One region of the Oceanobacillus longus genome, then DNA from elsewhere that is predicted to be linked to it. Evidence: riboswitches for the same ligand, from Rfam matches in the RefSeq annotation. Region 1 holds a riboswitch; each other region holds the start of a gene.
What was found. Region 1 has a riboswitch for S-adenosylmethionine ahead of ACFOUV_RS00900 (MetQ/NlpA family ABC transporter substrate-binding protein). Riboswitches for the same ligand answer to the same signal wherever they lie in the genome.
Positions count from the first base shown of each region.

Region 1 (10,449 bases):
ATCAGCATGGGAACGGTTCTGTCGCTTCCGAAATTAAAAACGGAAGCAGGAGAACCGTCCCCATGCTTCCACAAAATCAAAGTTTAACCAAAGTCCGCCCTCGAACTTTTCCTTCTAAAATATCACCAAGTATTTCTGGGAGATCTGTTAATGAAACTTCATTTACCATCTCATTATTCAATGCAGTTGGTTTCATATTGTCACTGAGAAGTTTCCATGCTTCTAATCGTTTATCCATCGGGTACATCACCGAATCAATACCAAGCCAGTTAATACTACGTGAGATAAACGGAATCACCGTTGTTGCTACTTCTACCCCACCAGCTAATCCGCATGTTGCAACAGATCCACCGTATTGTAATGTCGTAAGGATATATTCCAGTGTTTTTCCACCGACAGGATCCACTGCAGCAGCCCATCTTTTCTTGCGTGCCGGCTGCGCATCTGTAGCTACGATTTCATTGCGGTGGATAACTTCTTTCGCACCTAACTGTTTTAGATATGCTTCTTGATCTGCTTTACCGGTACTTGCTACAACTTCATAGCCTCTATCAGCCAAAATATTGACTGCAATACTGCCTACTCCACCTGTAGCACCTGCAACTAATACAGGCCCATCCTCTGGTTTTAATCCAGCAGCTTCAAGCTTTGCAACAGATAATGCTGCTGTTAATCCTGCTGTTCCAAGGATCATAGCTTCTTTTAATGATAATCCTTCAGGAAGAGGAACGACCCACTCTCCGGGTACTCTTGCTACTTCACTAAATCCGCCAGAATGTCCTGTCCCAAGTTTATAGCTGGTAACAATCACTTCATCACCCTCTTTATAACGTGTATCCGTTGATTCCATGACTGTCCCTGACAAATCGATTCCAGGTATTAAAGGATAGGATTCTACCAACTGATTCTGAATGCCTACCAAACCATCCTTATAATTCACACTGGAGTAAGCAACTTTAATAGTTACTTCACCTTTTGGAAGGTCATCTATCGTTAATTGTTTCACATTCAAATTCGTTTGTTCATCAATTTTATTCAGTACTAACGCTTGAAAATTATCCATATTTAGCCATCTCCTCTACGTATGATTAAATATATCGTAACATATTCACTTTGAAAAATAGTAATGGACTGCATCCGGATTTCTGTTTTAATACCGGTAGGGTTTTTAGAAATTTAATTAAGGGAATAAAATTTTATTGAGTATTTTCTTAAGGAGGAAGGATATGTTTTTTAATGATTGGGAGACAATTGGAAGAACAATTTTATTAGGTTTTTTGGCGTATCTGACTTTGATCTTATTCCTTCGAATTTCTGGGAAGAGGACCTTGTCGAAAATGAATGCATTTGATTTTGTTATTACCGTGGCACTTGGTTCTACACTAGCAACCATCCTGTTAAATAAAAATGTAGCACTCACAGAAGGGATATCCGCTTTATTTATTTTAATTGCTATGCAATATATTGTTGCATGGTTATCAGTAAGGTCAAATTTTTTTGGTAAATTAATTAAGTCTGAACCTGAACTGATTTACTATAAGGATCAGTTCTTTTATAAAGTTATGAAGAAAAATCGTATCCTCAAAGTAGAAATTCTTCAAGCTGCAAGATCAAGCGGCATTGAATCATTGGACATGATTGAAGCCGTTGTGCTTGAGACGAATGGAACGATATCAATCATAAAAAAATCAGATGAATTACATCAATCCACATTGTTTAATGTTAAAAACGATAATGTATTGAAATAAATAGAAATTACTTGCGAGTATGAAGTTAATTGGACTTTTATGGATTGTCATAGCATTGATCCAGGGGCCAATACAAAAAGCCACTATACAGCAATCTTTCTGGTGGTTGAAATAAAAAAACGGGCACATGGTCTTTAATAGACCCTGTTCCCATTTTTTATTTAAGTAAAGAATTACTTTATCTATTCACGAGACGTTTATCTTGACGGTCTTGGCGGTTGGCACACGTCACATTTACGTTGGTTTTTATTTTTAAATTTCGTAAATGTTTTTTCGAAATGGTTACCACACGAACATGTAAATAGTAACTTTTGAGAAAAACCACGATATTCTGTCGACAGCAACTTACTTTCCGAATTTTTCTCTACAAATTCATTTATCTCACCGATTGTCCAACGTTTACCCATTCACTTACACCTCCATTTTTTATCCTAGGCGGAGGCTTTTCTTAGCATCCGTTCAATTAAGAGAAAGTCGTAATTATCCTAAGCGCTTCATTATACCATAAGCGTCTACACAACCAAACGAATCGTTATCTTGAACGCGTACTAAATCGTATAAATAGAATTCCCACTCCCCCACCACTTTAATAATTTAAAGTTATGGGTATAGGCACTTGAATGCTGAACTAGTCATTTCAAAAAAATATTATTTAAGAGAACGGTTTTTATGTCTCTGTAGTGCTCTGAAATCCAATTTTCAACATATTTTAATGTCTATTACACTAAGTTACAAGGTTTTTCACCATTAAAGATTCAACTTTCACACTTTTTAAATAATCTTTTCAACCAACCCAAAATCATTTATACTGGTGATACAAGGAGGTGAATAACGTGGAACAAGAAACCATTCTAAAAGAAATTTTGAATGTATTAAAAAATCACGGAGACCAAATGAATAATAGGTTCGAACAGATGGATAGCAAATTTGAGCAAATCGATAACAGATTCGAACAGTTGGAAAGTAAGTTTGATCAGAGATTCGATCGGTTAGAAAAAAAAGTCGACGGAATTCGAGTTGAATTAACTGAAACCCAGGAAACGACCGATTTCATGTTAAGTAAAACTGCACAGCATGAGAAAAAGCTTCGCCAACTTTCAGAGCAACAACATCAGTAAAATCCCTCACACTACTCCTGGAATCCAATACGGTACTATAGTCATATCAAACAGTGACACGTACTGTTTGATTTACTTATCATTAGGACTGTATCATCAACATATTCACTACCTGATTCCGCTTTTATCCGCGTTGTCATTCAATATCGTATCACGAACCAATTGTTCAACCGTTTCATCTGAATAACCGAGTTCAGCTAAGATTTCTTTATTATGTTGTCCAAGAAGAGGGGCAGGTTTTACCAATTGCCCAGGTGTTGCAGAAAACTTAGCGGGAAATCCGAGTGTTTTCATCGAACCACCAACAGGATGCTCGTAATCCAAAATCATTTCACGTGATTGGATTTGTTCATTATGAAGTGCTTGATCATAGGATAAGATCGGTCCAGATGGAATGCCGTGCTTATCTAGTAAATCAAGCCAGTAATCACTTGACTCTGTTGTAAGTACATTTTCAATTTCGGCCTCAAGCTCTACTACATTTTCCGCACGGATACTGTTTGTTAAAAAGCGCTGCTCTTGGGTCCATTCCGGTTTATGAAGCACGTGCCGGCATAAATTCTCCCAGAGCTTCTGATTTCCTGCACCGATTAAGATAAAGCCGTCTTTTGTTTTAAACCCTTGATAAGGAGCGGAAACACGGTGTGCCGTTCCGTTTCGCTGTGCAACTTCCCCTTTACCAAAGTAAGCGGCAGCCTCCCAAACGGTCCATGCGAGTCCAGAGTCAACGAGAGAAATATCAATATATTGGCCTTTTCCGCCTTTTAAACGATGAATGTAAGCGGTGAGTATGGACTGGATTGCAGTCTCTGCTGCAGCAATATCGTGAATCGCAATTCCAACTTTAGCAGGTTTTCCTTCTTTATCGCCAGTCATATCAATTAACCCGGAAAGGCCTTGTGCCATAATATCAAATCCACCTTTATTCCGATAAGGTCCTGTTTGCCCGTAACCAGAGATGGAGCAATAGATCAGGTTTGGATTGATTACTTTTAAATGGTCATAATCAATGCCAAGCTTCTTCGTTACGCCGGGTCGATAGTTTTCAACAATAACATCAGCGTCCTTGATAAGCTCATAGAAAACATTTAGCCCTTCTTCTGTTTTTAAGTTTAAACACATTCCTCTTTTATTCCGATTGACCATCATGTACATATAGCTTTCTTCATGAATATAGGGCCCCATTGTCCGGGTATCATCGCCTTTTGGATATTTCTCTACTTTAATGACATCTGCGCCCATATCACCTAATACCATCGTACAATAAGGTCCTGCTAAAACTTGTGATAAATCAATTACCTTCATGCCTTTTAATGCTTGTTCCATTTTGATGTACTCCTTTATGATTATTTTCTTGTTGTCTAGTTTTCATAAATGCGTGATCAAGAGGAGGATAGGATATTTTGGAAAAAAGAGTCCTCATGAATCACCTTTATAGAAAATTTGGCTTTCTTTTTTCAAGGAAGGCTTGGATTCCTTCTGTATAATCATCGGAGCTATAGGATTCAAGAATAAGATCTGAAATAGCGTCGGACTCTGTGTTTTCTCCATCGGTAATTGCTTGGATTACTTGCTTAATGCCAGAATTTGCAACCGGTGATTTGCTAAGAATCCGATTGGCAAATGCTAGTACTTTGCCTTCGATTTCCTCTTGAGAATATATGTAGTCGATTAAACCAATGGCTTGCGCTTCTTCTGCTGTGAGGAGTTCTGCTGTATAAAGCAATTCCTTTGTTTTAGATGGGCCAATTAAATTGTATAAACGCTTTGTACTTGCTAAGTTATATACGATGCCGATGTTCGCAGAGGTTATGCCAACCTTACTGCCTGACGTTGCAAACCGGAAATCACATGCGTTCGCAAGCTCCAGACCACCACCGATTGCCAGTGTTTGGATAAGGGCAATCGTCGGCCTCGGAAACCGATATAGTTTTTCAATGGCTCCAAGTGCGAAATCATTATATGCTTTTGCTTTCTTCGCATGCAGGCGGACTTCGAGAAACTCACTAATATCAGCGCCAGCGGAAAAGGCTGTTTCATCCACCCCACGGACAATTAAGAGTTTGATTGTCTCATCCTGTTTCAGATCATCAAGTAATTCTTCGAGCCTTTGAAACATGGCAAGGTTGAAGCAATTCTTTTTTTGTGGACGGTTAATGATTATCGTTGCAATCGCGCCATCCTTTTCAATATAAAGTTCATGTGACATGCGTAATCCCTCCAATTTAATCTTTTTCAATCGTGCTGCAAGTCGGTTTTCGAGCGATTGAATCCCTTTCGAAAAAGAATGCTGCTCCAAATACGCAACATTCTTCTTTTCTTATTTATCCTTATTCATCCCAACTTGCAAGTACTGAACCTTGAAATTCTTCTTCGATAAATGCTTTCACTTTATCGGATTGATACGCATTTACGAATTTTTCAATCACTGGATCATTTTCATTTTCTGCACGTACAACAATAAAGTTAACATATGGTGAGTTGGTTGATTCCAATAGAATAGAATTCTCTTTTGGATTTATTCCCGCCCCTAAAGCGAAATTTGTATTAATTGCAGCTGCATCAACCTCGCTTAGTTGATTTGGAATTTGCGCAGCATCTAATTCGATAAACTCCAGGTTTTTCGGATTATCTACAATATCATAAATCGAAGCTGTTTCTTCTTTGCCTTCTTCTAATGTAATTATCCCAGCTTCTTCTAATATAAATAGTGCGCGTCCACCGTTTGTTGGGTCATTTGGTAATCCAAATTTTGCACCATCCGGAAGATCCTCGATGCTTTCATAGGTTTCCGAATAAACACCCATAGGATTTAGAATGGTTTTACCAACAGGGACTAAATCTGTCTCATGATCTTCATTAAATTGATCTAAGAAAGGTCCATGTTGATAACTATTCGTATCCAAATCCCCTTCTGATAATGCGGAGTTCGGTAGCACATAATCGGAAAACACCTTCACTTCAACATCCAGTCCGTTTTCAGCAGCAACTTCAGCAGCGACTTCTACGATTTGCTCGTGTGGACCAGCAGTTACGCCGACAACTAATTTATCTTCACTTATTGTAGAGCTGTCAGATGTATCATCTCCACAAGCAGCAAGTACGCCAACTAGTAAAATAATCGATAAGATAAATCCTAACTTCTTCATTGCATTTCCCCCTTGTTGTAAGTCACTGATAATAGAAAAGCCTCTCTTATAAGAAAGAGAGGCTTGTAAAATTCTACAGGGATCCTCTCTCATCTTTCAAAACATTACGTTTTGCAGGATTTAGCACCTTACTATGCTGTAACGCATAAAGGTTGCCGAGCTTCAACGGGCCAGTCCCTCAGCTACTCTTGATAAGAGATTTTTACTATTCGATTATCAATTCTATCTATTTAAATTACCGTATAATTCTAATTGCGTCAATACTTATTTTATTTTCTGTTTCATTTCTTTTGTGATTCCATAAGAACAAAAGCGTAAGCGCCCGGTTAGCGACGTATGGACTGGACTGAGCCGTAGGAGATAAGGGAAACACGGTGAGCGTATGCGAACCGATGTTGACTTATCTTACGGAGGTGAGGGAAACACGGTGAGCGTATGCGAACCGATGTTGACTTATCTTACGGAGGTGAGGGAAGTCCAATAGTCATTGGGCGCTGGAGCTGGACGTGGCTGTTTCTGTGTATTTACGTTATCTACAACATACAATTTTATAATTTCCTAAACAATCAAAAAACCGAGCAGTGACAGGCACTGTTCGGTTACAAAGTTACTATACAAACAAGCTTAAAAGTAGTACAAATGCAAGACCACTAACAGAGATAATCGTTTCTAAGACGGTCCATGTGGCAAATGTTTCCTTCATCGACAAACCAAATGATTCTTTAACAATCCAAAAACCTGTATCATTAACATGAGAAGCTATAATACTACCAGCACCTGTAGCCAATACCATTAATGCTAGGTTAACATCTGAATCAGCCACCATTGGTAGAACCAACCCTGCTGTCGTTAATGCTGATACTGTTGCTGATCCTTGTGCTAGTCTTATAATAGCTGCAATTAACCAAGCAAGCAGTAATGGTGAAATGGTACTTCCTTCAAAAACTTCAGCGACATAATCGCCTACTCCACCATCCATCAAAACTTCTTTCAGTGAGCCACTTACACCAAGAATTAGTAATAGCATACCAATAGCTTTTACTGAGCTCTCCGCTGATTCCATAAGATCTGTCATTGGAATCTTACGGGCAATACCCATCGTATAAATAGAAAGTAATACAGAAAGCAGCATTACCATGGAAGGAGTTCCTAAAGTCGCAATAATATCAAAGAATAAATTGTCATCCATTCCGACAGTATCCTTTATAAGGGTGAAGATCGTTGAAAGACCCATCAAAATAACTGGGAATAATGCTGTAAATGCACTTATAGCAAAACTCGGCGTATCTTCCAATTTATATTGTTTCGCATCACCAAGTTTCGCAATGCTTCCCTCACCGGCTTTCTCAAAAGCTGCAGGGACCATTTTTCTTGCATATTTCGTAAATAACGGACCCGCAATAAGAATAGTCGGAATCGCAATAATAAATCCGTATAATAATACCATTCCTATATTGGCTCCATATTGATCAGCAATAACTGTTGGACCAGGATGTGGCGGTAGAAATGCATGGGTTACAGACAATGCTGTAGCCATTGGAAGACCCAACCATAGAAATGATATATTTGTTTGTTTAGCAATCTGGTAAATGATAGGAATTAATAATACTAGACCTACTTCAAAGAACAGCGCTATACCGAGAATAAATGCGGTTAAAATAACTGCCCATTGCACTCTTTTCTCGCCAAATTTTGCAATTAAAGTCATTGCAATCCGCTGTGCCCCGCCTGCGTCTGCGATTAATTTACCAAGAATGGCACCAAATCCAAAAATTAATCCTGTGCTCGCCAATGTGCTTCCAAGACCAGCCTCAATGGACCCCATAATCTCATTTACTGGCATTCCAAGTGCGAGGCCAAGTAAGAATGAAACAACCACCAATGTAATAAACGTATTAATTTTAAACTTCATTATCATAATTAATAGAAGTAAAATACCCAATGCAGTAATAAGTAATGGCATGACTTTCTCTCCCTTTTCTCTTTAAATGTAACGTTCGTATTCTCCTAAACTTTTGTAATTCTAATAGACGAAGTACGTTTGAATTATGTTTCTAAAACTCTATAACAGCTTTTCTAACTTTATCTGGGTTCTTTTCAATAAATTCAAATGCTTCTTTAACTTGATCGACTTGGAATCGATGCGTTACCAGGCCGTTATGAGTTAATTTCTTTGCATTAATCAGTTCCACTACTTTTGAAAATTGATTGGTTTGTAGTCTTGAACCTGTAATGGTTAATTCCTTTTTAGTGATATGCATCATTGCAATCGATGAAGGCGTTTCATTAAAGCCAAGTGTTACGACATTTCCAGCTGGTGATGCTACCTCCACAGCCAATTCAAATGTCTGAGGAACTCCAACTGCATCGATGACCACATTTGCACCCTCGTTATTCGTAATTTCATTTATTTTAGCTATAGAATCAACTTCTGCTGGATTTAATGTGAAATCGGCACCATTATCTTTCGCAAATTCCAAACGTTCATTTGTAAAATCGGAAATAATAACAGTTGCTCCACGCAGTTTAGCCATTTTTAAGACAGTAATACCAATGGGTCCTGCTCCTTGGATAAAGACCGTTTGTCCCTCCTGAACACTCCCTCTCCATGTAGCTTGGGCACCTATTGTATAAGGCTCAGCCATTACCGCTTCGTCCCATTCAATCTCAGAAGCCACTTGATGTACTTGTTTTTCTGGCAATATAACAAACTCTCTCATCCCACCATCTTCATGTACACCAAATACAGAAACTTCTTTACATACGTTTGGTCTTCCACTTTTGCATGCATAGCACTCGCCGCAATAGTTAATTGGTTCAATCACGACATGATCACCAACCGCTACATGATTTACTTCCGAACCAATTTCCACTATTTCTCCAGTTACTTCATGTCCAACGATTCTTGGATATGTCGCGAGAGGGTTAGTACCATGATAGATATGCATATCTGAACCACAGATGCCCACACTTCTTATCTTTACTTTCACATCACCTGCCTGTTCTAAATCTGGTTCTGGTATATCCAGAATCTCAATCTTATTTGCTTCTGGAATCTGTACTGCCTTCATCTTGTCCACTCCTTTTAAGTTTGCAACAAACTTGTAATCCCTTTCATTTACATAACAAAGAAAATCTTGTAGATAGAAATATTTAAATCTTTGACTTATGTTGTTATGACCCTACCATCTTTAGCACGTTAATTTATAATCTATTGAGCATATGGTGAGGGTAAATAGAAAAGCTTTTAAATGGAAACCGCTTACGTGAAATGTAACATGTTACATTTCACACAACACTTTTATTAGGATACAATAATAATTATTAGGAGTCAAATACTTTTATTTTTAAAAAAATTAGAGTTTTCTTTTTATTGAAAGCCCTATATAATAAATGGTAATCCGATAGTAGATTATACTGAAAATGTACAATTGAAAATAGAACAAAGGGGAATTAAATGATGATTAAAATTGAAACTTCTCTTTTAACAAAGCAAGTATATGAGGTGCTGCGTGGTAAAATTATTTCTGGAGAATACTTGCCTGGTAATAAGTTAGATATTCAAAAGTTGGCAGATGAATTCGGTGTGAGTCGCTCGCCTGTAAAGGATGCAATAAACCAACTTGTTTATGATGAACTAATAGAAATCATTCCTCGTAAAGGTACGTATGTAACGGAATTAAATTTTACCGAGTTTATTGAAGTACTCGATGCACGATTAATGATTGAAATCTGGGCTGCTGGGCAAATAATTAATACCTTACCAACTGACAAGATAGAACAATGGGGGAAAATTATTCAGGAAATGGATTCATTTCTGGAAGTGACACCCTTTCCTTTTGAATCGTATAATAAGTTAGATATGCAATTTCATTTAACTTTAATAGATTGGACAGGTAATAAAAAAATTAGAGATATGTTTACTTCATTAAATACGCATGTATCCTTATCCCGGATCGTCCACTCCACCTCACGAGAAAGCACTATAAAAAGGCACAAAGATCACCTAAGTTTATATGAGGCAATAAGGGATCGTAATTTTTCTTTCTTTTCTGATACAATAACGCAGCACATTGAAAGTATTAAAAAGGAAGCTAAATTACGATGGGATGAAGTGAATCTATAAAGTGAGAATCTTTGGAGGTCGGCAGAATATTCATTGAAGGCATAATTAATTTCTAATAAAAGTTGCCTGTAAGTAGAAATCATGGAGGTTCTACTTATAGACAACTTTATTTTGAAAAATCTTATTATTTCTCTGTCGCCTGCCACATCTATTCAATAAAAGTGGCCTTACCTTCTATGATTATTCAGCTTAAAATTATACCCTAATGTTTCCTCTTTAGATGAAATTTTAAATCCCATCCCATTTTTAAAATCTAAAATGATTTCTTCCGGTAAAGACGCTACCGACCCTTTTGGCACAAAGAAGTT
Region 1 covers NZ_JBHSAO010000001.1:187,470-197,918, reverse strand. The annotation lists gene ACFOUV_RS00930 (acrylyl-CoA reductase family protein) at 77-1,063, opposite strand; gene ACFOUV_RS00925 (DUF421 domain-containing protein) at 1,227-1,748, shown strand; gene ACFOUV_RS00920 (hypothetical protein) at 1,946-2,155, opposite strand; gene ACFOUV_RS00915 (hypothetical protein) at 2,582-2,866, shown strand; gene ACFOUV_RS00910 (CaiB/BaiF CoA transferase family protein) at 2,975-4,192, opposite strand; gene ACFOUV_RS00905 (enoyl-CoA hydratase/isomerase family protein) at 4,299-5,075, opposite strand; gene ACFOUV_RS00900 (MetQ/NlpA family ABC transporter substrate-binding protein) at 5,197-6,015, opposite strand; SAM riboswitch class I at 6,102-6,213, opposite strand; gene ACFOUV_RS00895 (gluconate:H+ symporter) at 6,626-7,978, opposite strand; gene ACFOUV_RS00890 (zinc-binding alcohol dehydrogenase family protein) at 8,070-9,086, opposite strand; gene ACFOUV_RS00885 (GntR family transcriptional regulator) at 9,473-10,141, shown strand; gene ACFOUV_RS00880 (iron-sulfur cluster biosynthesis family protein) at 10,309-10,449, opposite strand, start outside.

Region 2 (10,449 bases), on a different contig from region 1:
CTGCATTTTCAAAAGTGTAAGTAGAAGTTTGAAAAATTGGTGGAGTGAGACTTCCAAGCATATTTTTTGAATCATAGCCCTGATGGATGACAGCAGTTTCAAAATGGTCCTGTTTCTTTTTCATGAAATGACTCCCTTCACATACATTTACAATTTATAATCTTTACTACTATCATAAAGGAAATCGCACTTACTTGAAAGCGTTTTCTTCAATGGTTTCCAAGCCCATTTATTGCTTTATTCATTTTTTCAATCTACTATTATCATAGTCTCATTTGAAAAGGAGTAAAAAGATGGATAGTCGTCAGACAAAGCTAGGGATTCTATATACATTCAGTGCATATCTCCTATGGGGTTTTCTTACAATGTACTGGAAACAGCTCGAATATGTTCCTGCTGGCCAAATTCTAGCGTATCGCATTGTATGGTCATGTGCTTTTATGCTTCTGCTTGTTATTTCATTAGGAAAATGGCGGCCATTCATTCGCGAATGCCATGCAATTATTAAGGATAGAAAAAAGTTATTTGGTATTACTGCAGCTTCTATCGTCATCAGTTTGAATTGGTTTTTATTTATTTGGGCAGTTGTCAGTGGCCATGTACTACAGGCAAGTCTGGGCTATTATATTAATCCTTTAATCAGTATTTTACTTGGGATAATAATCTTAAAGGAGTCCGTCTCAAAAGGACAGGTCATTTCTTTTATCCTTGCTGCAGCTGGTGTGCTTTACCTTACTTTCAGCTATGGTGTTTTCCCATGGGTATCTCTGCTGCTGGCCACATCGTTCGCATTGTATGGCTTGTTGAAAAAAACGGTTGATATTGGTGCTTTATATGGTTTAACGATTGAAACAATGATTGTTGCTCCAGTTGCCCTTATTTATTTATGGGTAATTCCAGTAAATTCCTTTACGATTCAGCCATTTATTACCGCTACAAATCTATATTTAATTGGAGCTGGAATCGCAACAGCTGTTCCTTTATTACTCTTTTCAAGTGGAGCCAAACAGATCCCTTTAGCAATGGTAGGTTTCCTGCAGTACATCACACCAACCATGATGCTTATTTTAGGTGTATTTCTTTACAATGAAACGTTCACCACGGCCCATTTAATTACATTTATCCTTATATGGACTGCATTGTTCATCTATATGTTCTCTGTCTACAAAAGACCAAAGAGACAGACCAAATCGGAATAGCTTGTATAGGTTCCAACAGTTAACTGGGGTAAACTAGAATATCTTTAATAACCACTTTGGTAACCTTGGTAAAAAAAGGATGTTTTCGTACTGTTTATAGCCGTTTAATCATCACAGAGTTGAGATAAACTAAGAACTAGAATAGGGAACTTCGGCGATCGCTCTGGGAAATACACTGCGCTTTTCGCGGGCGGCTGGTGAGCCTCTTCATGCTGACGCATTTCAGAGTCTCACCTATGCCTTCCTCCCGCAGAAGTCTCCGTGTATTTCCCATAGCTAGTTAGAAGGTTGCTGACAATTACTTCTTGCGAATAGCTGAAATAGCATCACATTATACAGCTTCACCAGTCCGGGTGAGCGGCGGGCGGTGACTCCTGCGGCAATAGCACGTGTCCGAAGACCCCGGAGAGTGGGTTTCTCGAGGAGGCTGAGGCCGTGCCCGCGGAAAGCATCCGCCCAGAGCGATCACGGACGGCAGCAGAAGTACTTATCTCCCAGGATAAACCTAGGTTACGTCGCAATTTATAGAAAAGGTAATTAAAGTAATCGTAAATAGCTTTGGCGTATAAATATATCCAACCCTCCTAATCTACCAAGACTTATATGTCCATTTCACTCTGCGAAAGTTGAGTTAAATATTAATTTTTCAGAAACCTTATTGACAATTATTCGAAAACATTATATACTCACACTAATATAATAAAGCAATCTCTTATTGAGAGTGGTGGAGGGAATAGGCCCTGCGAAACCCGGCAACCATAGAGCAGACTCGTCTGTTGTTAAAGGTGCTAAATCCTACAGATCATCGATTGATCTGGAAGATAAGAGGAGGACTGATTCGTACATACGCCCTCTTCTTAGGAAGAGGGCTTTTTGCTTATCCTCTTCCTCCAGATATGAAGAAAACTAATTAAATGGGAGGAATTACTTATGACAAAATTTCATGTTCAAAATTCAGAAACCGTATTACTTCACGGAGGCCAGCAGCCAGATCCAACAACAGGTTCACGGGCAGTTCCAATCTATCAAACTACTTCTTATGTATTCCGGGACACAGAACACGCACAAAATTTGTTTGGATTAGCTGAGCCGGGAAATATTTATTCAAGAATAATGAATCCGACAGTGGATGCATTTGAACAACGAGTAGCTCAACTCGAAGACGGCATAGGGGCTGTAGCTACTTCATCAGGGATGGCCGCAATTACCCTGGCAATCTTGAATATTGCAGGCTCTGGTGATGAAATTATTGCAGATAGTAATCTATATGGCGGTACATACAATCTATTTGCTACGACACTTCCTCGTTATGGAATAAACGTCAAATTTGTTGATGGAACCAATCCAGATGAAATTGAAGCAGCAATAACTGATAAAACAAAAGCTGTTTTTGGAGAAATTATAACGAATCCAAGTCTTTATGTATTTGATGTAGAAAAGGTTGCCGATATTGCCCATGCACACGGAATTCCTTTAATTATCGATAATACCTTTGCCACACCATATATTGCAAAACCAATTACGTGGGGCGCTGATATTGTTGTTCATTCTGCAACAAAGTGGATTGGAGGACATGGGACAACGATTGGTGGCATTGTGGTAGACGGCGGAAGATTCAATTGGGATAACGGACGTTTCCCGGGATTCACAGAGCCTGATGAGAGCTACAATGGATTGAAATACAAAGATCTTGGCCCAGCTGCTTTTATTACAAAATTACGTGTTCAATTATTACGTGATATTGGAGCTTGCCTAAGTCCACAAAACGCATTTCTACTTTTACAAGGTCTCGAAACACTTCACTTGCGTATTGAAAGACACACAGAAAATGCACAAAAGGTTGCACAATATTTACAGAAGCATCCTGCTGTGGAATGGATTAGTTTCCCTGGACTGGCAGAACATCCTTCTCATAAGCTTGCCCAGAAATATTTCAAACTCGGCTATGGTTCCATTATAACTTTCGGTATTAAAGGTGGTCGTGATGCCGGCAGAAAGTTGATTGACAGTGTAAAGCTATGGTCACATGTTGCCAATGTTGGAGATGCAAAATCATTAATTATTCACCCTGCCTCAACAACACATCAACAATTAAGTGCTGAGGAATTGAAAAAAAGCGGTGTGACGGAAGAACTTGTTCGTCTATCCATTGGACTCGAAGCTGTTGAGGACATACTTGCAGATTTGGATCAGGCAATCGGCAATGCAACGGGACAAACAGGTTTAACAAACGTGTCAGAAGAAGCAGAGGCAATCAAATGGCTCCTTTCATCACCATTTGACCGTAGTAACGGATTACGTCCAAAGGTAATTGCAAGCATCGATATTGATCATGCTTCCAGACTCACTTTGGAAAAACAAGGATTCAAGGTTATCCAGATTGGAGAAGGTTCGGAGGAAGCGTACGAGAAATTAACAGCGTACCCGTCCCCCATTGATGCATTATGGGTAAACAGCAAGGAACTCCCTTCCACTATTATTGAGCAACTAATTAATAAAGAAGGGAAAATTATCTTTGCCGAGCATACAAACAATCAGGAATTATTAGAACATGCCGAAGCTGCGGGAATAATCCTTATTAAAGGTAAAAATCCTGCTGAAGAAGCTCTTGCCATCCGTAGTAATTCATTGAGGGAGACGATAAACGTTTGATGAAAACTGGTTTACAAATCCATAACTTAGGGAATGTTCTTTAATACCATAACAAAAATCGCCTTCTTCAATGAAGGTGATTTTTTTAGTTCAAAAGTTTAACTTCTTATTTTATTGATAACACTATTAAAAGGATGTTTATAAAGGTAATATAAGAGTTGGAAAACCTATCGAAAATTGAAAACTTTCATAGATTGGTATTTGCTTCAATAGGGTATATGATTAGAATAGATTTAGATGGACAAATAGACATTCCTTTACATAAAATATAACAGCTAACTGCTTAGGTGTGATGACATGAAGAAAAAAAGTATATTTATTATTTTAGTAATCGTAATTATTAGTAGTACGGCAATTATTTATTTTATGAATCAAACAGATTCGAAAACCTCCGAGCCTTTTATGAAATCCGAGGAAGCGGAAAAAGAGTCACAATTGGAAGAACAGATAGAATTCGAAGAAGAAGAGGAAACGAATGAGGCTGAATCGGAAGAAACAGAACAACGGACATTTCCACAGATTATAGCTGAAACAGTACAAAGCACAGTGGACTTCTTTACAAACCAGGAGACTCATATTGTCGCTATTGGCGATTCCCTTACACAAGGTGTTGGTGACGAAACAGAACAAAACGGGTACGTAGGGATTTTGGATCGGACGATAAATGGCAACAAGCAAATTGCTCAAATTGATAACTTCGGAAAGCGTGGAAACCGGACAGATCACCTATTAATGCGTTTAGAAGATGAGGAAATTGCGAGTTCTATTAAGGATGCCGATATCGTATTGATTACCATTGGTGCCAATGATATTATGCAAGTAGCTAAAGAAAACTTCACCAATCTGGTAATGGAGGATTTTGTTTTTGAACTGGATAATTACGAGAAAAGACTCCGTGAAATATTTGAAGAAATTCGCAGACTGAACCCGGATACTAAAATCTACCTGCTTGGGTTTTATAACCCATTTAAACAATATTTTCAGGATATAAAAGAACTGGATTTAATCGTCGAAACTTGGAACACTACCGGAAATAATGTTGTGAGCGACTATGAAAATACAACTTTTATACCTACGGAAGATTTATTTACAGATACGGATACAGACCCAGAGACAACTCTATTTGCTGATGATAATTTCCACCCGAACTATGAAGGATATTATCGGATTGCCAAACGGGTACTTGAATATATTACGATTAGATAAGGATGAACGCTATGAAAGAAAGAATACAGCGTTTGAAGATGAAGAATAAATGGAAAAAGCTTTTTTATAGCTTACTTGCCTTTAATATATTTATCATTATACTGTTGCTTTCACTCATTTTTTGGCCTGTATCAGAAAACGAAATACCAGTTACGGAAGAACAAATGGAACAGGATAGTTCTGAATTTGTTATACGGACATCGAAACAAAATTTGAACAGTCTAGTCAATGCCTATATTGAAAAGTTACTGGGAGATACAAGACATCATTACAGAATCTCCTTGGAAGATGATGTACATCTGATTGGTGAGCTTCCTGTATTTTCAACAACTGTTCCGCTATCCGTTCATTTTGAACCCTTAGTCCAGGAGAATGGGGACCTGATTTTACAACAACGATCCATATCCGTAGGGCTACTTGAGCTCCCAAATCAAAAAATCATGGAATATATGGATAAATATCTTCCTATGCCTGAATGGGTTACCGTTAATCCAAAAGAACAGGAAATATATGTTGCCGTTACAGATATGGATATTCAAAGTAACTTTCAAGTTGCCGTTCAAACAATTGATTTAGAGGCCAACAATCTTGCCTTTAAATTAAAAATCCCTTATGAAACATTAGGGATCGAAATGCTAAGAGATTAATTAGAAGGAGCTGCATGAAAAAATGCATCTCCTTCTCTGTATACTATTCATATACTTCCATCATCTTTTGAATTTGACGTTTCATCCGTTCTTTCAGATGTTCAGGCTCAAGCACTTTTGCCTTATTCCCCCAGGTCAAAATCCAATTAATTAATCCATCCGATAGCTTTGCCTTTGTTTTTAAAACGAAATAATTTTCATCGAGCTCTTTCATATCTGCTTCTTGTCCAAAACGATCGAGCACTACATTCACAAGATCTTTATGAAATCGAATTTTGATCCATATTTCCTCTCCTGCAAACATATGGAAGCTTTGATTGACATAGTCTTGTAGATTAAAATTTTTACGGACAAATTTAGTTTCATTTATTTTAATATGACGTATTCGATCAAGGCGATAATGTCGCATTTGATCATTTTGTTGAAAACGGCCGATCAGATAATAGTAATCATTTTGCCAAATTAACGCATAGGGTTCCACGAAGTATTGATCACCATCTCTGTTGTATTCAAATTCCTTATGTATGTTGTATTTCCCATATTGATAGGTAAGCACCCTCTTCTCCGATATAGCTCTATGTACAAAATCAATATTGAGTTTTACCATCTCATAATCCATACTCGATGTTTGACTGAATAGGATAGGTTCCGGCAATGTATTTGCTATTCGTTTGCTTGTCAGCTTTTTCACTTTATCAATCAAATTATTCTTTTCCTTTTCTGTAATAAAGCGCGCCGATAATACCGCATCAATAATTAATCGTAACTCGTATGTTTCAAACAAACGTGCCTGGTGACTATATAGAATCTTCCCAAACTTTCCTGTATTGCGTACTATTTCGAAATCTGTCTCATCCAGTATTTCCAGGTCCCGTTTGATTGTCCGTTTGTCAAAACTCGTATCTGTCATCTCCAACTGCAAACGTTCAATCATTTCCTGAATTCCCAATTCATTCTGTTCATCGGTTTTTTCAAATAACAACTTTCTTAAATTTAATAACCGATAATTACTCTCACGTTCCATAACCTCATCTCCTAATAAATAGCTTAACAGATTTACGCATCCTTAATAAAGGCTCTTGCATAAGTGTTTTTCTTTTTAATCGTCTCAGTTGAGGTAAACTTTGAAGTAACTTATCTCGCCGTCCGGGATCGCTCTGGGCGGATGCGCATCCTTAGGGCACGGCCTCAGGCCCGAAGAGAAAACCACTCTTCAGGTCTTCGGACACGTCTGTTCTAAGCAGGAGTCACCGCCCGCCGCTCACCCGGACTGGTGAAGCTGTAGGAGGTTATTTTATCTATTAGCAAGTGTAGTCATAGTCAGCAACCTTCCAGCTCTGGGAAATATACGAAGACTCCAGCGGGAGGAAAGGCATAGGTGAGACTCTGAAATGCGTTAGCATGAAGAGGCTCACCAGCCGCCCGCGGAAAGCGAAGTATATTTCCCAGAGCTGTCGCCGAAGCTTCTGCATACTATAGAAAAATCAGCAGTTACTTCGGAGTTAATAGATTTTATGAAATAACAACATCTCTTTCCGGCGGGACGAGGAGTGTGCAGTGCCTATCTTCTAAAAAAAAGCTTAATAAATGAAAAAAGAACCATTTACAGAGTATATGGTTCTTACTTTATGACCAAGCGCTTAAATCGATTGGATAATAGAAAAATAAATGATTGCTTTGGCAAAGTCTCTTCGATAGTAATTTCTCGTTGATCTTGATAGTCTTCAAGTACTCCTTGATACACCAATTGCATACCAGGGTAATTGCGAATATCTGTAGGAGTAATAAAACAGGCTGGCTTTTCAAACTTAAACTTATCCAGATCTCTTAAAACGGTCGCAACGAATTGAGAACAAAATAGAGCAGATTTACGATTAATTTCAATATCCAGCATCACACCAAACAATCCAATAAAATTATATTTATAGTATTCTTTCCTTGTTTCGATCTCTTTAATATTTTCAATAACAGCGGAATAATCTTCGTCCGAAACTGAAAAACTGTATATTTCACAGGACGCTTTTTTTAGAAACTCACTTTCAATATCTTCTTTTATAAACCCACCGATAAACGGATTTCTTGGTTGCTTTCTTCCAAAACTGTATAATTCATTAAGCTGTGGATCAAAACCGATGGATACATGGTTCAGTGACTTCTTTGTATAATAATTTATCGCTTTCGATAAATAGCTTCCCGTATCCGTAAAAAGAAAATAAATCAGCTTTTCACCCATTTACTTTCCCCCTTTCAAAGGTTGGGCGATCTTTTTATTCTTCTTTTAAAACAACTGCCTTTTGTACTACTATTACAAAAAATCAGGAAATATACAAGACTTTTTTTTACACTCTATAAAATAACTTCCTATTTATATAGCATATGAAACTTTTAAGTATTTGGAAACTGTGAATAACTATAGATATATCTAAAACATTTTACTACGATATCTTGCAATCTTACGCTAAATAACGTAAGCTTACGATGATTACTATTTATTTATTGGAGGAAAAACCAAGAATGATAACTGTTAATAATGTAAGTTTACGATATGGCGATAAAAAGTTGTTTGAAGATGTAAATCTTAAATTTACACCTGGAAACTGCTATGGGGTTATTGGTGCAAATGGTGCAGGAAAATCAACTTTCCTAAAAGTGTTATCGGGCGATGTTGAGCCGCAAACAGGCAACGTTTCGATGTCTCCTGGCGAGCGCCTCACTGTTTTGAAGCAGGACCATTATGCTTTTGAAGATCATGATGTCATTGACACTGTATTAATCGGTCATGAGAAATTATATAAAGTGAAACAGGAAAAAGATGCCATCTATATGAAGGCTGATTTTTCTGAGGAAGACGGCATGCGTGCAGCAGAACTTGAAGGCGAATTTGCTGAAATGAATGGTTGGGAAGCAGAATCTGACGCAGCTGTATTACTGAAAGGTCTAGGAATTGAGGAGTCACTTCATAGCATGAAAATGGCCGAACTTCCCGCGGATCAAAAAGTAAAAGTATTGCTTGCTCAAGCTTTATTCGGCACCCCGGATATCCTACTTCTTGATGAGCCGACAAACGGACTTGATATTCAGGCTATTCAATGGTTGGAAGAATTCCTGATTAACTTTAAAAATACCGTCATTGTTGTCTCGCATGATAGACACTTTTTAAATAAAGTGTGTACCCATATTGCCGATGTTGACTTTGGAAAAATCCAGGTATATATCGGGAACTACGATTTCTGGTATGAATCAAGTCAGCTTGCAACACAAATGGCACAAGATGCCAACAAGAAAAAGGAAGAAAAGATTAAAGAACTACAAGCTTTCGTTGCAAGGTTTAGTGCAAATGCATCTAAATCAAAACAGGCTACTTCACGTAAGAAAATGCTTGATAATATTTCCTTAGATGACATTAAACCGTCTTCTCGTAAATATCCATATATCGCATTCACTCCTGAACGTGAGATTGGGAATGATTTACTGCGGGTCGAAGGATTAACGAAAACGATTGGGGATGTGAAAGTTCTCGATAATGTCAGCTTTATCGTGAATAAGGATGATAAAATTGCATTCGTTGGTAAAGATGATGTCGCGAAAACAACTTTATTGAAAATTTTAGCTGGTGAAATCGAGCCTGATGCTGGAACATATAAATGGGGAGTTACAACGTCACAGTCCTATCTTCCAAAAGATAACGCGAAATACTTCGAAAACGGAGAACTTACATTGGTCGACTGGCTTCGTCAATATTCCCCAGAGGATGAGACAGAAACATTTTTACGTGGATTCTTGGGAAGAATGCTGTTCTCTGGCGAAGAAGCCATGAAAAAAGCGAATGTACTATCCGGAGGAGAAAAAGTACGTTGTATGCTATCTAAGATGATGCTATCCCACTCTAATGTACTTATGCTTGATGAGCCAACAAACCATTTGGATTTGGAATCGATTCAATCATTAAACAACGGATTAATTAAATTTAAAGGGTCTATTCTGTTCACATCACATGACCATCAGTTTATTAATAGTATTGCAAACCGCCTGATTGAAATTACTCCAGCAGGCCTTGTTGATAAAGAAATGAGCTATGATGAATATGTTTCAGACCGCAAGTTGCAAAAACAAATAAAAGAAATGTATGCTTAATATAGATTCGGTGGCGACCGAATGGAGAAAAACCGACTAAATCCTGCACATGATGCAGACTTAGTCGGTTTTTCTTTTCATTTCAGAGAATGATAGCCAGATAAATGGAAGCAACTATTAACTTATCAGCGATATTAGTGGGTTTATCGGCGGACTCTCGGGTTTATCGGCGAATTTTTTGTTTTATCGGCGTTTTTCGAATTTTATCGGCGAATGCCTCCTCCACTATTTCCCCCTAATCTTATCCAGCATGTCTGCTGTCATGCGATCGATATCATATTCCGCCTTAAATCCCCATTCATTCTTTGCCGCTTGTGAGTCTATCGAATTCGGCCAGCTTTCGGCAATTTTTTGTCTGATTGGATCTACATTATAGGAAAGTTTAAAATCAGGTATTTGCTTTTGAATTGCATTTGCAAAATCCTCCGGTTCCGCTGACATTGCAGAGATATTAAATGCATTTCGATGTACTAGTTTTTCTGAATCCGCTTCCATAAGTTGGACGATTGCATTCAGCGCATCCGGCATATACATCATATCCATATAGGTTCCTTTTGCAATATAGGAAGTGTAAGCATTGTTTTTTACTGCTTCATAATAGATTTCGACTG
Region 2 covers NZ_JBHSAO010000003.1:126,714-137,162, reverse strand. The annotation lists gene megL (methionine gamma-lyase) at 1-124, opposite strand, end outside; gene rarD (EamA family transporter RarD) at 294-1,199, shown strand; SAM riboswitch class I at 1,909-2,027, shown strand; gene ACFOUV_RS06525 (PLP-dependent aspartate aminotransferase family protein) at 2,130-3,851, shown strand; gene ACFOUV_RS06520 (SGNH/GDSL hydrolase family protein) at 4,149-5,057, shown strand; gene ACFOUV_RS06515 (YpmS family protein) at 5,069-5,704, shown strand; gene ACFOUV_RS06510 (helix-turn-helix transcriptional regulator) at 5,748-6,728, opposite strand; gene ACFOUV_RS06505 (hypothetical protein) at 7,326-7,937, opposite strand; gene ACFOUV_RS06500 (ABC-F family ATP-binding cassette domain-containing protein) at 8,219-9,838, shown strand; gene ACFOUV_RS06495 (L-threonine 3-dehydrogenase) at 10,064-10,449, opposite strand, start outside.
Region 2: it holds a riboswitch for S-adenosylmethionine, as region 1 does, so the genes downstream of both, ACFOUV_RS06525 (PLP-dependent aspartate aminotransferase family protein) here and ACFOUV_RS00900 (MetQ/NlpA family ABC transporter substrate-binding protein) in region 1, are expected to answer to the same signal.

Region 3 (10,449 bases), on a different contig from region 1:
CAATTTCACCAATTACCGATACGTATTCCAAACCAGTACTCTTTTCCAGTACGATATACGGATTTAAACCTTCGACACCAAAGAAAATGGCACCAACAATCCATGAAAAGAGCAATACGAATAAAAGGGTAAATAAAGAGAAACATAGAACTGCTACATACTTTGAAGCTAATATTTTTGTCCGGGAAATGGGACGAATAAGTAAAAGTTTGATGGTTCCCCATCTAAATTCGTTTGCTACAATACCAGCAGCGACAATAATCGTAAGTAGACTAACGATGGATAATAGCATCTCATTTTCCATTACATACTGCCATGCACCATAGCCTGCAGGTTGAATATCATTTTCCAAGTAATAATTATTAGTTTCAATGAAACTGGAGTTAATACCTTGCAGAAATTCTTCTTCTTCCATTTCTTTTGTTAATACTTCATTTTCTTCTTGTAATGCTTCCCGCCAATTTTCCTGTTCATATGCTTCTTCGAATTCTCCATAGATGTTAGCTATGATACCAAGTCCTAAAATGATTATAGCAAGGATAATGTACATGAACCATGTTGATTTTTGAATATAAATTTTAGTCAGTTCATTATAAACAAGGTTAAAAAAATTACTCAATCGTATTCTCTCCAATCAAATCAAAAAATTTATCTTCCAGTGTAGACTTGGTTACCCCTACTTGGTATACTGCAACATCATTTTTTACTAACGTTTGGATCAGTTCAGGAATTTTCTCTTTTTCACTTTGGAAGGTCAACTGTTTATCATCCTGGACTGCATCAATTTCATGGTGTGTCTTTAATAGTGCAATAGCTTGATCAACTGGCGTTACTTCGATTTGTACCTGCTTTAAGTTATCTTTCTCAGACTTATCATTAACTTGCTGAATCGCAACTAGCTCGCCGTTTTTAATAACTCCAATTCGGTCACACATCAGTTCTATTTCAGATAATAAATGGCTGGATATGATAATCGCCACATTTTCTTCTATTGCCAGCCTGCGAATGTACATTCGGATTTCTCTGATACCTGCTGGGTCAAGTCCGTTTGTTGGTTCATCCAAAATTAATACAGATGGATTATGTAATAAGGCCTGGGCAATGCCAAGACGCTGGCGCATTCCTAAAGAATATCTGCCAACCTTTTCCTTCATTGCTTTTTCAAGACCTACAATGGCAACTACTTCGTTGATACGTTCCTTTGTTATTCCTGGTATCATGCGTACATAATGAGCTAAATTCTGTGCTCCTGTCATGAACGGGTACATTTCGGGATTCTCAACAATTGCACCGACTTCCCGAACTGCTTCTTTATAGTTCGTTTTAATACTTTTACCAAGTATTTGAACATCGCCATCAGAGAGTTGCATCAATCCAACCATCATCCTTATTGTGGTTGTTTTACCTGCACCATTTGGACCGATTAAACCAAATACTTCTCCTTTGTTGATGGTGAAAGACAGCCCTTTGATAATTTCCTTTTTGCCAATCTTTTTTTTTACATCCATCAATTCCATTGCTATTTCTGACATGTAAATTACCTCCATTCTTAAGACTCTGTCCGTTCATACGGACTTGAACTACAAAATGTTTCATATTTTTAAATTAATTACTCAAACTTTTGCAGAGTAAAGTGGACAAATAAGTCTTGGTTGAATAAGGAGGGCTGGAGACACACTGCTCAAGTTGCCGCTGGATAACTATTTACACTAAGCATTCCATTCAAGGCTCTTTTCATTAATGTAGTTACTTTTCTTATGTCGGAATTTCTATAAACTCCGAAGTAACTGCTGGTTTTCTATCAGTATGTAGAAACTTCGGCGACCGCTCTGGGAAATATACTTCGCTTTCCGCGGGCGGCTGGTGAGCCTCTTCATGCTAACGCATTTCAGAGTCTCACCTATGCCTTTCCTCCCGCTGGAGTCTTCGTATATTTCCCAGAGCTGGAAGGTTGCTGACAATGACTACACTTGCTAATAGATAAAATAACCTCCTACAGCTTCACCAGTCCGGATGAGCGAAGGGCGGTGACTCCTGCGGGAACAAATGTTTTCGGTGGGGCGAGTAATCGCAGTCCCAGCACGTGTCCGAAGACCAGAAGAGCGGTTTTCTCTTCGGGGCTGAGGCCGTGCCCTAAGGATGCGCATCCGCCCGTAGCGATTCCGGACGACAGCAATAGCACACATCTTAGAATACCACCCAGAAGTTACGTCGCTTTGTGGATAGGATCTAATAAAGGTAGAGGTTAGTTCGCATTTTATCTCAACTCCGCTATGATTAAAAAGCAATAAATATTACGTAAATATCCTTGTTTTACCAAGGTTAACAAGGATATTAGTAGAGACATTCTAGGTGTGAGTAGCATATTTTCTTTTTACAGGTATTACATAAGTAGCCTGCTCAAATAGTGGTTCCAGAACATATGATGTAATGTACGCAGTCAAGAGCTGCTGTGTGGGGAATTAAATAGTTGTTATGTGAGCTGATAGGAATACGTCAGCTCTTTTTAATTTTATGTTTATTTTACTTCATAACGGGAAATTAAACATTAACAAACAAAACAATTATATTATTGAGAGGAGTTTTTTCATTGAATACAACAGTAGAAAAACAAAAGAAAGCCAAAACAGGATTAATCGTTGCAGGAGTGGTTGCAGGAGCTTCTTCACTCGTTCTTCTTAATAGCAATGCGCGTACGAAAGTAAAGGATACTTCCAAAACAATGAAAGATTCCGTTGGCAAGTATGCTACAACAATTAAAGAAGATCCAAACGGTACAAGAGAAGCACTTATTACCCGAGTTCAAAATGCAACCGATATTTCCAAAGAAGCAATTAACAAAATCCAGGCCATATTGGATACGCAAGTAAAAGATATCAAAGAGACATCAAAAAATGTAGCGGATGAATCGAAAGAAGTCATGTCCTCTGTGAAAGATGCCCAAGGGGACTTAATGGATGTGAAAGATAAAGCAGTAGATGCAAAAGATGAATTACTGTCCGCAAAAGACGATGTAAAGTCAAACACATCATCCGGTAATAAGACAGGATCAACAACAGATCATACCATTACAAAGACTCCTATTAACTAAATATCTATTTGTTTAAAAATGCTCATAAGCCTGTACAGGTTTATGAGCATTTTTTTATTTAGTGGGCTCTTATACGGCGGGTTTAACTATAAAAACAATGGGTAAAATAGTATTAAATGAAACTACGAATAATTAGGTGAGGTAAGATGACTACTACAAGGGACAAATCATTATATATGACAGATAATTCATATCGTATTAATTTCCTAGCCCACAATTTATGGTCGGGTTTTCTCTTTGGAATTGGGCTTGTTGCTTTTATTGATGAATTTATATTTCATCAATTATTGCAATGGCATCATTTCTATGATAAATCAACCACCGAAATCGGGCTGATTTCCGATGGACTATTTCATGCATTCAGCTGGTTTGCAACAGTTGGAGGATTATTTATGGTGGCAGATCTAAGACGACGCAATGCATTATGGTTAAAGCGATGGTGGGGCGGAATGCTACTTGGATCAGGTGCTTTTCAGTTGTATGATGGTATCATACAGCATAAGATTATGCGTCTTCATCAGATTCGTTATGTCGATCACGTTATTATATATGACATCGTATGGAATGTCATTGCAGCTATTATGATCGTATTTGGTACTTTTTTTATTGTAAGAACAGGAAGGGTTGCGAAAGGAAGAAAAACAAATGAATCATGATATGTATCAAGGGTTTAGTCTTCCTTTAGAATACGTAATTGCATTTTGTTTCCTACTTCTTTTAGGCATATATATTGTTGCAGGAATAATAACTAGTAGGAGGACCAGACTCAGGTGGTGGCCATTACATAGATATATTTTCTGGGTTCTGGGAATTTTTTGCACTGCTCTTGCAATTATAGGGCCTATAGCACAATTAGCACATACAGACTTTAGGATCCACATGCTGGTTCATCTATTACTTGGGATGGTAGGACCGCTCTTTCTGGCTCTTGCAGCACCGATGACACTTTTACTGCGAACGATACCAGTTATTGCAGCAAAGAAGGTTACCGGTTTATTGAAAAGCTTACTAATTCGATTTTTGAGTCATCCGATTATAGCAGCAATCTTAAATATGGGTGGTTTGTGGGTGCTTTATACGACCGACCTGTATATACGAATGCATCAAAGCCTTGCTGTATATATTTTGATACATATCCATGTATTTTTGGCAGGTTATATTTTTACGGTTGCAATGATTTATATCGACCCAATAACTCATCGCTACAGCTTTATTTACCGTTCAGTTGTATTGGTGCTTTCACTCGCTTCCCACGGAATACTGGCTAAGTATATTTATGCAAACCCACCTAATGGAGTACCTGTTTCACAGGCGGAATTTGGTGGAATGCTGATGTACTATGGCGGTGATGCAGTGGATCTCATCTTAATTTTTATTCTTTGTCTGCATTGGTATAAAGCAGCTCAGCCCTACTTCGTAGAAAATAAAAAGTTGAATATCAATTGACTAATTACTTGAAAGGCCCTGCTAAAATCATTTTCAGAGCCTTTTTGTAGTGGGCTATAACGAATATATCCCATTCAAATATGATTTAATAGTTGCTAATTCCATTCGAACATTTAGAATATCTTCTTCTTTAATTGCCTCAATCAGTTTACCGATACAATATGCCAGCCAATCTTCTCCCGAAATGCCCTATCTCTTAATTTTTTTCTAACTTCTTTTCCCCAACTTTTAACTGCTTCGGTCGATGTATTTTCTTGAACAGCAATTTTCTTAACAGAAAGATCTTCTATGATATAGTATTTAACCCATTTCCATTGATTCACAGATAGATGCTTTTTTAACCGCTCCCACAACTGATCATTGACTGAAAAGAATTCCCTATAACTTTTAATAGAAGTATTGGATCCCAATCCACGTGCATAGTTACCATCATCATAAAGATATTGCTGATTACGTATAAAATGATCCATTTTTTCTACCGCATTATTTTCTTTACGTATGCGATCGATTAATCGGTTTTTGATTGAATAATTAAAATAAGTTGCCATGGGTCCTTTGTCCGGCTCGTAAGTTTCATAGGCTTTCCACAACGCAAAAAGACCTTCTTCATAGAAGTCTTCATTATTATCACGAATTTGAAGGCGATTGATATAATAGTGTATTCTTTTTTCATTTTGAGTAAAAACCTCTTCAAACGTAAATTTTTGATTATCCTTCATATAAATCATCTCCATTTTCCTATATTTTAAAATTTCGAGAATAAATGATTATTCTATATTAATAATCGAAAAAAGTTGGCGTTTGGGGGTGAAAAAAATATAAAATTTTTACAAAAGTTTATTTTCCGGATACTAGAAGATTCCGCTCTTCATAAAAATATATTTATATTCAGAATATTTATTGTTATAATTAATAAATATCGACTTCTTAGAGAGGTAACTGTAAAAGGGGGATATTTATATGGCAGAATTAAGATGGGATCGCCCAGACAAGCTTCGGATCTTGTTGGATGAAATTGTAAGCTGGAAAAGTATGACATTATCAGAAGGGGAGAGACAATTTCCTGCGAAGTTACGTGCCAAGCTTCAGAATTTGGAGTATTTCCAGCAGTTCCCGGATTATCTTTCCACCCATGATGCTGATTTGAGACGAAAATTTTTAACAGCATTTTATAAACATCCTGAGGCTAAAGAGACAATTTGTCTAATAAGTCATTTTGATACGGTGAATACAGAGGAATATGGCGTTTTGGAACCTTTGGCTACTCAACCAGAGGAACTTACGAAAGTATTATTGGAGAGACAGGATGAGTTTCAAGAAGAAGTACGAAAAGATTTAGAATCGGGAGAATTTCTTTTTGGACGTGGCACAATGGATATGAAGATGGGGCTTGTGATGCATATGAGTCTCATTGAAAAGGCAAGTGTGGAAAAATGGCCAATTAATCTACTGTTATTAACCGTACCTGACGAAGAAGTAAACTCAGCGGGAATGCGTTTTGCTGTTCCTATTCTGGAGAAACTTCAGGAAAAACATCAATTCACATACAAAATATTTTTAAACAGTGAACCTACTTTTCGTCAGGATCCTACCGATATATCCCATTATATGTACACAGGTTCCATTGGAAAATTACTTGCTGCTTCTTTATTTTATGGAAAAGAAACACATGCAGGTGAGCCACTCAGTGGGATGACTTCCCCTTATATTTCTTCTTTCATGACAAGAGAGATGGAGTGGAATGATTTATTTGAGGAAACCGTTCTCGGGGAGACGACACCACTTCCTGTAACCTTGCAGCAAACGGATTTGCGGTTGCATTATTCTACACAGACTCCATACCGTTCGTCTGCCTTGTATAATATATTTCTTATGAAGCGGAGTGCGTCAGAGGCCTTTGATTTGTTTGAGAAGGTAGCGGAAACGGCTGCAGAAAAGTGTAATGAAGCGTATGAACAAATTTGCAAGAGGCATCATGTTGAACCAATTGGAAAAGTAAAAGTGATTCGTTATAAAGATTTAGTAACCTATGCGACCAATAAACTGGGTAAGGAATATGTAAGTGATGTTAAAGCAGATATTCATTACAATGAAGCTTGGGATGATCGAGAAAAATCGCTGCGCATTACCGATAAACTAATGATTCAATGTCAGGAACTTGCTCCTGCAATTATTGTATTGCTGGCACCGCCATACTATCCGGCTGTCAACTCCACTGGTAATGAACTAATCGAATCGTGTACTTCGTTTGTAAAGAAAATTGCACAAGAAAAATTCAACTTGCCTATAAAACGGATTCATTACTTAAATGGAATATGTGACCTCAGCTATGTAAGTTATTCCGGTACTGCAGAAGGCTGGAATGCTTTTGAAGAAAACACACCGGTCTGGGGTGACAGCTATATTTTACCATTCAAAGAAATGCAGAAGCTAAATGCACCTGTTATAAACGTCGGACCGTATGGACACGATGCACATAAACGAACGGAGCGTCTGAATATCAAAAACGCCTTTGAAGAATATCCAATCATCATGGAAGAATTGATTCATATGATAAGTAATGCAAACTAAAAGAGATTCCCTAGTGGGGATTTCTTTTAGTTTGCATTCGTATTAAAAAGATTTGTAAAGATGATAACCTATATTAGTTAAATATTTATAATTAATTAATATTTTACAAAACAACTGTTGACTTTCATGCTTTTAAAAGATACAATACAGATAATTCATATCAAATTACTTGTGTTAATATTTCTTATCCAGAGAGGTGGAGGGAAGGGCCCTATGAAACCTCGGCAACAGGTTGGATTTAATACTGTGCCAACTCCTTCAGGTGAATTACCTGAAAGATAAGAAGAGAAAAAAAGCTAGCCTATTAAAAGGCAAAGTTAGCAAATCCTCTTCTTATAATATAGAATGAGGGTTTATTTTTATTTAACCGATAAATGGAGGAATGAAGTATGAATAACTATTCGGTTACGTACAGTGATTTTACTGGTGACCCGTATAAAGACTGGATTCCGACAGACCAAACAAAAGGTGCTTCAAAAATTCTCCAATGGGCATACGAAACATACGGTGACGCTATTGTTTATGCCTGCAGTTTTGGTGCGGAAGGAGTAGTATTAGTTGATTTAATTTCCAAAGTACAAAAGAATGCTGAGATTGTATTTTTGGATACAGATCTTCATTTTCAGGAAACATATGACTTAATTGATAAAGCAAAGGAAAAGTATCCTGAACTGCGCATTCAACTAAAAAAACCTGATTTGACACTGGAAGAACAGGCTAATCAGCATGGTTCGGCACTGTGGAAACGCCAACCTGATCAATGTTGTTACATTCGAAAAATAAAGCCTCTTGAAGAAGCGCTAAGTGGGGCACCTGCTTGGATTTCTGGATTACGAAGAGAACAATCGCTATCAAGGAGTAAAACTGATTTTGTTAATAAAGATGAAAAATTTAAGTCGATCAAAGTTTGCCCGTTAATTCATTGGACCTGGGATGACGTATGGGATTATATCAAGGAAAATAACCTGCCATATAATGAATTGCACGATCAGGGTTACCCGAGTATTGGTTGTATCCCATGTACATCGAAAGTAACGGATTCTACGGATTCACGTGCAGGAAGATGGTCAGGATTCAATAAAACGGAGTGTGGCCTTCATACAAGCTGAAAATCCTTCTAATTAGATTCACTTTTTAGAAGAAAAATTTTTAAAGTTTAAACCAAGTAAACAACTTTGGATACAATACTTTATGCCTAAATTAATAGACATACAGTTAGGATGGGAAAAATGAAATTATGTGGGGTGAAGAGCTTTGCAGTTAAATGTAATGAATAGTCCTTTTAGTCAAGAGCAAACAGAAAATCTTAATGTCCTTTTACCAACGTTAACGGAAGCACAAAGAAATTGGCTTGGTGGATATCTTGCAGCTATACAGGTAACGGAATCTATTCCAAATGGGGAGACTGCTACCAACGGTATTGCCGTAGCAGCTCCACCTGCTGTTCAGATTGCTTCCAGGGAAGTGACGGTGCTTTATGGATCTGAAACAGGTACTGGCCAAAGACTTGCCGAAGAAGCAATCGGTAAGTTAGAAGGGAAAAATTTAAAGGTAAAAATAGCTGCATTAGATGATTTTAAAACAAAGGATCTAAAAAAGGTTGAAGATTTACTGATTATATCTGCCACCCATGGAGAAGGGGAACCACCAGATAATGCGATTTCTTTTTATGAATTTCTTCATAGCAGAAAGGCACCTAAACTTACAGACGTTCGCTTTTCCGTATTATCTCTCGGAGACCAGTCCTATGAATTTTTTTGTCAGACTGGCAAGGATTTCGATAAGCGTCTAGAGGAACTTGGAGGAGAAAGACTGTATCCAAGAGTCGATTGTGACTTGGATTTTGATGAACCTGCAGAAGAATGGATAGAGGGAGTCTTAGGAGTATTAAATGAAGCACAAGAAAGTGAATCCTCCCTTGCAGTACAGGAAGCAGCTGGAACTATTTTGGAGGAACGACAGGTTTATACAAGGACCAACCCATATATGGCTGAAATCTTAGATAATTTAAATTTGAGTGGGCGAGGATCAAACAAAGAAAATCGTCATCTTGAGTTATCTCTTGAAGGATCGAATCTGGTATTTGAACCTGGGGACAGCCTTGGAATATTACCGCAAAATAATCCTGAACTTGTAGACCAATTAATTAAGGAAATGAAATGGAATCCGGATGAGACCGTTCAAGTGAATAAACAGGGAGAAATCCGTTCGTTAAGAGAAGCATTGCTTTCTAATTTCGAGATTACTAGACTTACGAAGCCATTACTGGAGCAAGCGGCAGTGCTATTCGATAATGAAGCGTTACATGTACTTGTACAACCAGGACAGGAAGAAGCGCGAAAGGTTTATATCGATGGAAGAGATTTGCTCGATTTGGTAAAGGACTATCCACCAAAATCCATTGCACCTAGTGAATTTATTCAGATTCTGAGAAAGATTCCAGCTCGACTCTATTCGATAGCGAGTAGTTATAAAGCAAACCCAGATGAGGTGCAACTAACAATAGGAACAGTAAGATATCATGCACATGGACGTGATCGGGCTGGTGTATGCACGGAACAGATTGCTGAACGTATTGAACCAGGAGAACTTATGCCAGTGTATGTCCACCCTAACCCTAATTTTAAATTTCCTTTTGATACAGAAACACCTGTAATCATGATTGGACCTGGTACTGGTGTGGCTCCATATCGATCTTACTTAGAAGAATTAGAAGAGGAAGATATTAAGGTGAAAACATGGTTATTTTTCGGTGACCAGCACTTTGAAACTGACTTTCTATATCAGACAGAATGGCAGAACTGGCTCAATGAAGGTGTACTTACGAAAATGGATGTGGCTTTCTCCCGTGATACAGCTGAGAAGGTATATGTTCAGCACCGGATGCTTGAAAAGAGCAAGGAAGTTTATCAATGGCTGAATGAAGGGGCACATGTCTATGTATGTGGTGATGAAAAACATATGGCAACTGATGTTCATGCTACACTAACTGCAATTCTCGAACAAGAGGGTGGCTTCAGCCATGAAGAAGCAGAAGCATACTTGGGTGAAATGCGCAAACAGAAACGCTATCAACGTGACGTATATTAACGATAAGAAGGTATACGGAAAGGAGAATAAAGGCATGAGTAAAAATAAAATTCCAGAGCAAGTTGGACCGCTAGATGAAACGGAACACATTAAGAAGGACAGCAATTATTTACGTGGAACAATTGCAGAGGGGCTCGAGGACAGAATTACAGGAGCTATCTCGGAATCCGATAATAAGCTATTAAAGTTTCATGGAAGTTACCAACAGGATGATCGAGACGAAAGGGATGAGCGGCGACGTAAGAAGCTTG
Region 3 covers NZ_JBHSAO010000008.1:70,788-81,236, reverse strand. The annotation lists gene ACFOUV_RS11055 (ABC transporter permease) at 1-619, opposite strand, end outside; gene ACFOUV_RS11050 (ABC transporter ATP-binding protein) at 612-1,532, opposite strand; gene ACFOUV_RS11045 (hypothetical protein) at 2,591-3,091, shown strand; gene ACFOUV_RS11040 (DUF2243 domain-containing protein) at 3,238-3,747, shown strand; gene ACFOUV_RS11035 (cytochrome c oxidase assembly protein) at 3,737-4,537, shown strand; gene ACFOUV_RS11030 (sigma-70 family RNA polymerase sigma factor) at 4,681-5,256, opposite strand; gene ACFOUV_RS11025 (M20/M25/M40 family metallo-hydrolase) at 5,498-7,108, shown strand; SAM riboswitch class I at 7,290-7,393, shown strand; gene ACFOUV_RS11020 (phosphoadenylyl-sulfate reductase) at 7,498-8,217, shown strand; gene ACFOUV_RS11015 (assimilatory sulfite reductase (NADPH) flavoprotein subunit) at 8,363-10,198, shown strand; gene cysI (assimilatory sulfite reductase (NADPH) hemoprotein subunit) at 10,233-10,449, shown strand, end outside.
Region 3: it holds a riboswitch for S-adenosylmethionine, as region 1 does, so the genes downstream of both, ACFOUV_RS11020 (phosphoadenylyl-sulfate reductase) here and ACFOUV_RS00900 (MetQ/NlpA family ABC transporter substrate-binding protein) in region 1, are expected to answer to the same signal.